2 regions of the Burkholderia cepacia ATCC 25416 genome follow, and region 1 is predicted to be linked to the other one. Evidence: predicted binding sites of a transcription regulator. Region 1 holds the regulator's gene; the other holds the start of a gene.
What was found. The regulator FliA, encoded in region 1, starts transcription of late flagellar genes. The targets are predictions, from matches to a motif close to CTAAAGTTTNNNNNNNNNNNGCCGNTA.
Positions count from the first base shown of each region.

Region 2: the regulator FliA is predicted to act here: its motif matches at 2,522-2,548, upstream of flgK (flagellar hook-associated protein FlgK).

Region 1 is NZ_CP012981.1:1,094,056-1,098,248, reverse strand. Features, by position in the region: gene ahcY (adenosylhomocysteinase) at 117-1,535, opposite strand; S-adenosyl-L-homocysteine riboswitch at 1,568-1,693, opposite strand; gene APZ15_RS04920 (RNA polymerase sigma factor FliA) at 1,793-2,527, opposite strand; gene APZ15_RS04915 (nucleotide-binding protein) at 2,550-3,368, opposite strand; gene flhF (flagellar biosynthesis protein FlhF) at 3,361-4,193, opposite strand, start outside.
Region 2 is NZ_CP012981.1:651,925-656,117, reverse strand. Features, by position in the region: gene APZ15_RS02990 (flagellar basal body P-ring protein FlgI) at 1-431, shown strand, start outside; gene flgJ (flagellar assembly peptidoglycan hydrolase FlgJ) at 432-1,415, shown strand; gene APZ15_RS02980 (flagellar brake protein) at 1,633-2,388, shown strand; gene flgK (flagellar hook-associated protein FlgK) at 2,605-4,193, shown strand, end outside.

The sequences.
Region 1 (4,193 bases):
CCGGCCGCCGCGGGTGCCCGAAGGCGCGCCGCGGCAGCCGGCGATCCCGCGCCGTGCCGCCGTGCCGGGTGCGCGTCGGCGACGCGCGCACGGCACCGCGGCGGCGGCGCATCGGATCAGTAGCGGTAGTGGTTCGGCTTGAACGGGCCGTCCTTCTGCACGCCGATGTACGAAGCCTGCTCGTCGGACAGCACGGACAGGTTCGCGCCGATGCGCGCGAGGTGCAGGCGGGCGACCTTTTCATCGAGGTGCTTCGGCAGCACGTACACCTTGTTCTCGTACTCGTTGCCGCGCACGAACAGCTCGATCTGCGCGAGCGTCTGGTTCGCGAACGAGTTCGACATCACGAACGACGGGTGGCCGGTCGCGCAGCCGAGGTTCACGAGGCGGCCTTCCGCCAGCAGGATCACGCGCTTGCCGTCCGGGAAGATGATGTGGTCGACCTGCGGCTTGATGTTTTCCCACTGGTACTGGCGGGTCGACGCGACGTCGATTTCCGAGTCGAAGTGGCCGATGTTGCAGACGATCGCGTTGTGGCGCATCGCCTTCATGTGATCGTGGTTGATCACGTGGTAGTTGCCGGTGGCCGTCACGAAGATGTCGGCCTTGTCGGCCGCGTATTCCATCGTCACGACGCGGTAGCCTTCCATCGCCGCCTGCAGCGCGCAGATCGGATCGATTTCGGTGACCCACACGGTCGCGCCCAGGCCGCGCAGCGACTGCGCGCAGCCCTTGCCCACGTCGCCGTAGCCCGCGACGACCGCGACCTTGCCCGCGATCATCACGTCGGTCGCGCGCTTGATGCCGTCGACCAGCGATTCACGGCAGCCGTACAGGTTGTCGAACTTCGACTTCGTGACCGAGTCGTTCACGTTGAACGCCGGGAACGGCAGGCGGCCGTCCTTTTCCATCTGGTACAGGCGGTGCACGCCGGTCGTGGTTTCTTCGGTCACGCCCTTGATGTGCGCGAGGCGCGTCGAGTACCAGGTCGGGTCCGCGTCGAGGTGCTTCGCGATCGACTTGTACAGCGCGACTTCTTCCTCGTTGGTCGGCTTCGCGATCACCGAACGATCCTTCTCGGCCTTCGCGCCGAGGATCAGCAGCAGCGTTGCGTCGCCGCCGTCGTCCAGGATCATGTTCGCGAATTCGCCGTTCGGCCATTCGAAGATGCGGTGCGAGAACTCCCAGTATTCGTCGAGCGATTCGCCCTTGAACGCGAACACCGGCGTGCCGGCTTCGACGATCGCGGCAGCCGCGTGGTCCTGCGTCGAGAAGATGTTGCACGACGCCCAGCGGACGTCGGCGCCGAGCGCCTTCAGCGTCTCGATCAGCACGCCGGTCTGGATCGTCATATGCAGCGAACCCGCGATGCGCGCGCCCTTCAGCGGCTGCTGCGCCTTGTATTCGTCGCGGATCTGCACGAGGCCCGGCATTTCGGTCTCGGCGATGTTCAGTTCCTTGCGGCCCCAGCCGGCCAGCGCCATGTCGGCGACGACGAAATCGTTGGAAGCCTTGGAATCGATAATGGCGTTCATCACGCCCTCCTTTCTAAAAAGTTTCTAGATTGGTGACGTGAGCGCCGTTCAGGAAGCGGGGCCGGTGCGACGGTCGCGATACGCGCGCCGCACGGCTGCTTGGTGAAGCTTTCCGAGCCTGGCGGACGCAGAGGTCCGTCGCAACGCTCCTCGGAAAACGGAGGGGATTGTAGCAAATCGGCGCGCGGAATGCGCACACGGATGCAGATGCCGAACGCGCGGCGTCGACGCGCGCGGCCGTCAGGAACGGTAAAGGGTCAGGATTCCGCGCCGACCCACGCCTGTTCGCGCAGCCGCGCGCGCAGGCGCGCGACGGCCTGGCTGTGCAGCTGGCATACGCGCGATTCGCTCACTTCGAGCACCGCGCCGATCTCGCGCAGATTCAGACCCCGTTCGTAGTACAGCGACATCAGCAGCTTCTCGCGCTCCGGCAGCCGCTCGATCGCCTCGACGAGCGCTTCGCGCAGGTGCTCGTCGAGCAGTGCCGACAGCGGGTCCGCGTGGTCGACGCGGTAGCGGTCGAGGAACGGCTCGTCGTCGGCCGCGCGGTCGAAATCCTCGTAGTAGATCAGCTGGCTGCCGTGCAGGTCCTGCAGCATCCCCTGGTACTCGTCGAGCGGCATGTTCAGGTGCTGCGCGATCTCGGTCTCGCTCGCCGAGCGGCCGAGATGCTGCTCGACCTGGTGCACCGCGTGCTCGACCTCGCGCGACGTCTTGCGCAGGCTGCGCGGCAGCCAGTCGTTGCTGCGCAGCTCGTCGAGCATCGCGCCGCGGATGCGCTGCGTCGCGTAGGTCTCGAACTGCGCGCCCTGGTCCTCCTTGTAGCGGCCGGCCGCGTCCATCAGGCCGATCATGCCGGCCTGGATCAGGTCGTCGAGGTCGACGCTCGCCGGCATCTTCGCGACGAGCTGCAGTCCGAGGCGGCGCACGAGCGGCGCATATTGCGCGAGCACGTCGGCCTGGGACATCTTTCCTTGAGCGTTGTACATCATGGCTCTCTCCTTCCGGTGGCACTCACGCGGCGTGTGCCGCGCCCGCCTCATACGACGGCTTGCCGCCCGCGTGCACGGCGCGGCCCGCACCCGAACGCGGGCGCATCGGCCAGTACAGCAGGTCGGCGGCAATCTGCCGGTAGTCGCGCGCGGCGGCCGACGACGGGAACGCGTCGACCGCGGCGCGCGTCAGCTCCCGCGCATGCTCGACGAGCGGATCGGCGCTCACGCAGCCCGCGTCGGCGATCGACACCGTCAGGTAGCGGCTCGCGACGCCCGCGAGGTTGTCGAACGCGACCTTCGCATCCGCGTGGCTGCCGACGTGATTGGTCAGCACGCGGAACTGCGCGAACGCATGCGCGAAATGCAGCCGCTTCATGCACGCGTATGCCTCGGTGATCGCCTGCGCCGCGACCCGCGTCACGACCAGCACGTCGTGCGCTTCGCGGGCGAGCGCCGAGAACGAACCGTCGGCGCCGAGCTGCGCGTCGACGAGGACGATGTCGGCCGGCCCGTCGATGAAATCGCTGAGCTGCGCGTCGGTGTAGCCGGCGCGCGCGAGCCGCGCGGCGGCGCACAGGCCGAAGCCGGCCGCGACCCGCGTGCGTTCGCCGTCACGCAGCCACGCGCCCGCGAGCGTCGCGCTGGCCGAATGCACGTCGGCGCGCTCGTCGACGACGAGCACGTCCTTGCCGAGCGACGCGAGCGCCGCCGCGAGATTCACGACGGTGGACGTGCAGCCGACACCCGCCGGCCCGCCCGTCACCGCGACGATGCGCGACGCGCGCCCGGCCAGCAGGCGCCGCAGCCCTTCGGCCTGGTCGATGATTTGTTTATCCAAATCGCACCTCGTGCAGCTCGGCGGTGGAACGTGCGGTCAGTGCGGAAAGCAGCGTCGGCATGTCCTCGTCTTGCGGCACGAAGGGCGAGCCGTCGCGCGGCACACAGAACGCGCTCTTCAGCAGGAATCGGGTCGATGCGACGTACAGGTTCTCCGGCACCTTCTGGCCGGTCGACACGTAGTGGATCGGCAGCTTGTAGCGGATCACCGTGTCGAGCACGCCGCCGAGGTGGGTCGCCTCGTCGAGCTTCGTGAGGATGCAGCCGGCCAGGTCGGGATGCTCGCCCGCGCTGCGGTACGCCTGCACGACTTCGTTGAGCGTGTCGCCATGGCTCGTCGCGTTGAGCAGCAGCAGGCGCTGCACCGGCGCGTTCGCGCCGTGCAGCATCGCGATCTGGTCGGATACCGCGCGGTCGCGCTGGCTCATGCCGATCGTGTCGATCAGCACGATGTGCTTGTTGCGCAGCTCGGACAGCGCGAGCGCGAGATCGCCCGCATCCTTCACCGCGTGCACGGGCACGCCGAGGATCTTGCCGAAGATGCGCAGCTGTTCGTGGCCGCCGATCCGGTAGCTGTCGGTGGTCAGCAGCGCGACCTTGCTCGCGCCGAAGCGCATCACGCAGCGCGCGGCCAGCTTCGCGGTGGTGGTGGTCTTGCCGACGCCCGTCGGCCCCATCAGCGCGAACACGCCGCCGCGCTCCATCAGCGCGTCCTCGCTGTCGAGCACCGGCAGGTTCGCCGCGAGCACCGACTGCGCCCATTCGGCCGCCTGCTCGAAGCTCTGCGCGCCGTCGCCGGACGGCATGTTGTCGACCAGCATCCGCA
Region 2 (4,193 bases), 440 kb from region 1:
AGCTCGCCGCGCCGGCCGATTCGGCGCAGCAGGTCGCGTTCATGGCGCGCCTGCAGAACCTCGACGTGAGCCCGGACAAGGCCGCGGCGAAGGTGATCCTGAACGCGCGCACCGGCTCGATCGTGATGAACCAGATGGTCACGCTGCAGAGCTGCGCGGTCGCGCACGGCAACCTGTCGGTCGTGGTCAACACGCAGCCGGTGGTGTCGCAGCCGGGGCCGTTCTCGAACGGGCAGACGGTGGTGGCGCAGCAGTCGCAGATCCAGCTCAAGCAGGACAACGGCGCGCTGAAGATGGTGACGGCCGGCGCGAATCTCGCCGACGTCGTGAAGGCGCTGAACACGCTCGGCGCGACGCCCGCGGACCTGATGTCGATCCTGCAGGCGATGAAGGCCGCCGGCGCGCTGCGCGCCGACCTGGAGATCATCTAAATGGCAGCCTCTCTTCCGAACGCGAACGACCTCACGCAGCGCTTCGCGCTCGACGTGCAGGGTTTCGACGCGCTGCGCGCGCAGGCCAAACAGTCGCCGCAGGCCGGCGCGAAGGCGGTCGCCGGCCAGTTCGACGCGATGTTCACGCAGATGATGCTCAAGAGCATGCGCGACGCGTCGCCGGACGGCGGGCTGTTCGATTCGCATACGTCCAAGCTGTACACGTCGATGCTCGACCAGCAGCTCGCGCAGCAGATGTCGACGCGCGGGATCGGCGTCGCCGACGCGCTGATGAAGCAGCTGCTGCGCAATGCGGGGCAGGGCGCGGGCAGCGACACGGCGGCCGACGTCGGCGCGGCCGGCCTGGGCGCGGGCGGCCTCGGCACGTCGGGTAACGAAGGCGGCCTCGCCGCGATGAACGCGATGGCGAAGGCCTACGCGAACGCGGCGAACAACGGCGGGCTCGCCGGCACGCGCGGCTACTCGGCCGGCAGCGCGCTGACGCCGCCGCTGAAGGGCGCGAGCGGCGTGCAGGACGCCGACGCGTTCGTCGACCGGCTCGCGGGCCCCGCGCAGGCGGCCAGCGCGTCGACCGGCATCCCGGCGCGCTTCATCGTCGGCCAGGCCGCGCTCGAGTCGGGCTGGGGCAAGCGCGAGATCCGCGCGAGCGACGGCTCGACCAGCTACAACGTGTTCGGCATCAAGGCGACCAAGGGCTGGACCGGCCGCACGGTGTCGGCGCTGACGACGGAATACGTGAACGGCACGCCGCGCCGCGTGGTCGCGAAGTTCCGCGCGTACGACTCGTACGAGCACGCGATGACCGATTACGCGACCCTGCTGAAGAACAATCCGCGCTACTCGGGCGTGCTGAGCGCGAGCCGCAGCGTCGAAGGCTTCGCGCACGGGATGCAGAAGGCCGGCTACGCGACCGACCCGAACTACGCGAAGAAGCTGATCTCGATCATGCAGCAGATCGGCTGACGGCCCGTCGGCCCGCGCCGTTGCCCCTTTCGGACCGCGCCCGGCAGCCCGCCGCGCGCGGTTTCAACGTTTGCGCGAAAAAAATCCCCGTTTCGATCTAAACTTTCGGTCAGCACTGCCGCTAAGTGTGAGAGACCTGCGACCGGGCCCCCGTTCTGGCCCGGTTTTATCGCGCACCGGTTGCCCGGGCGCCCATGACAAGAAAGACCGGCTAGCCATGAATATCGAAACGTCGACGGACCCCAGCCTGGATGCAGGCCACTCCGGGCCCGACTATGCCCGCCGCAATCCGCTGGAAATCGGCGTGCAGCTGCGCAACCTCGTCAATCGCGGCGATTTCCTGACCGTCCAGTATCCGGGCGGCCAGCTCGTCACGCGCCTGCTCGAGGTGGATGTCGGCGCGCGGACGTTCACGTTCGACTGGGGCGCGCTGTCCGAGCAGAACGCCGGCATCCTGGGCGCGTCGCACTGCACGTTCGCGGCCGCGCCGGAGGGCGTGCGCGTCGAATTCTCCACGGGCACGCCGCGCGAGACGCGCTACGAGGGGCTGCCCGCGTTCGTCGCCGATTTCCCCGACGTCCTGATGTGCATCCAGCGCCGCGAGTATTTCCGCGTCGATGCGCCGGTCGTCGATCCGTACGTGTGCCGCGGCAAGCTGCCGGACGGTGAGAGCTTCCTGTTCGAGGTGCACAACCTGTCGCTCGGCGGCGTGGGGCTGCGCACGGCGGACGAACGCGTCGAGGCGCTCGAGGTCGGCACGCTGCTGCCCGACGTCGAGCTCGAGCTGACCGGCCACGGCAAGCTGTCGCTCGACCTGCAGCTCGTGTCGCAGCGTTCGACGCAGATGCCGAACGGGTCGCGGCGCTACCAGCTCGGCTTCCGCTACATGTCACTGCCGGGCAGCGCGGAGAACACGCTGCAGCGGCTGATCACGCAGCTCGAGATGAAGCGCCGCTCGCTCGCGCGGGCCTGACGCGCCCGCGGCGGCCGGCCCCGCCCGGGGCCGCTCGAGGCCGCCCGCGCGCCGTCCACGCACCGCCGCCGGCCCGGGCCGCCGGGCGTTTCGACCCGCCACGCGCGAGCGCGCGTCGAGCGTGCATTTTTTCCTCAATTTTTTCGATCCGCGGCCGTTATACCGGGAGTCACGCAACCCGGCGGCCGCAGCGCGGCCGGCTCATCAGGATCGCGCATGTCCAACACACTCATGAACCTCGGCGTCAGCGGCCTGAATGCCGCGCTCTGGGGCCTCACGACGACCGGCCAGAACATCAGCAACGCGGCGACGCCGGGTTATTCGGTCGAACGCCCCGTCTATGCCGAGGCAAGCGGCCAGTACACGAGCAGCGGCTACATGCCGCAGGGCGTGAACACCGTCACCGTGCAGCGGCAGTACAGCCAGTACCTGAGCGACCAGCTGAACGGCGCGCAGACGCAGAGCGGCGCGCTGTCGACTTGGTATTCGCTCGTCACGCAGCTGAACAACTACATCGGCAGCCCGACGTCCGGCATCTCGACCGCGATCACGAACTACTTCACCGGGATGCAGAACGTCGCGAACAGCGCGTCCGACGCGTCGGTGCGGCAGACCACGATGAGCAATGCGCAGACGCTCGCGAACCAGATCACGGCGGCCGGCCAGCAGTACGACGCGCTGCGCCAGAGCGTGAACACGCAGCTCACGAGCACCGTGACGCAGATCAACGCGTACACCGCGCAGATCGCGCAGCTGAACCAGCAGATCGCGTCCGCGAGCAGCCAGGGCCAGCCGCCGAACCAGCTGATGGACCAGCGCGACCTCGCGGTGTCGAACCTGTCGAACCTCGCGGGCGTGCAGGTCGTGCGCAACAGCGACGGCTACAGCGTGTTTCTCGCGGGCGGCACGCCGCTCGTCGTCGCGAACAAGAGCTACCAGCTCGCGGCCGTCACGTCGCCGTCCGATCCGAGCGAGCTGACCGTCGTGTCGCAGGGCATCGCCGGCGCGAACCCGCAGGGGCCGAACCAGGCGCTGTCCGACGCGTCGCTGTCGGGCGGCACGCTCGGCGGCCTGCTCGCGTTCCGCAGCCAGACGCTCGACCCGGCCGAAGCGCAGCTCGGCGCGATCGCGACCAGCTTCGCCGCGCAGGTCAACGCGCAGAACGCGCTCGGCATCGACCTGTCGGGCAACGTCGGCGGCAACCTGTTCACCACCGGCACGCCGATCACGTACGCGAACCAGGGCAATACCGGCAACGCGGCGCTGTCCGTGTCGTTCGCGAACGCGTCGCAGCCGACCACGAGCGACTACACGCTGTCGTACGACGGCACGAACTACACGCTGACCGACCGCGCGAGCGGCGCGGTGGTCGGCCAGTCGGCCAGCATGCCGGCCTCGATCGGCGGGCTGAACTTCTCGTTCTCGTCCGGCGCGATGAACGCCGGCGACAAGTTCACCGTGCAGCCGACGCGCGGCGCGCTGAACGGCTTCGGCCTCGCGACGTCGAACGGCTCCGCGATCGCGGCGGCGTCGCCGTACGTGCCGTCGGCCGCCAAGACGAACACGGGCACCGGCACGATCGGCGGGCTGACGGTCACCAGCGCGACGGCCGCGGCCAATCCGCACAACTACACGATCACGATGGGCGGCACGACCGCCAGCCCGACCTACACGGTCACCGACAACACGGCCGTGCCGCCGACGACCAGCGCGGCGCAGCCGTACCAGTCCGGCACGCCGATCACGCTGACGGCCGGCGTCACGGTCACGGTGTCGGGCGCGCCCACGGCCGGCGACACGTTCAC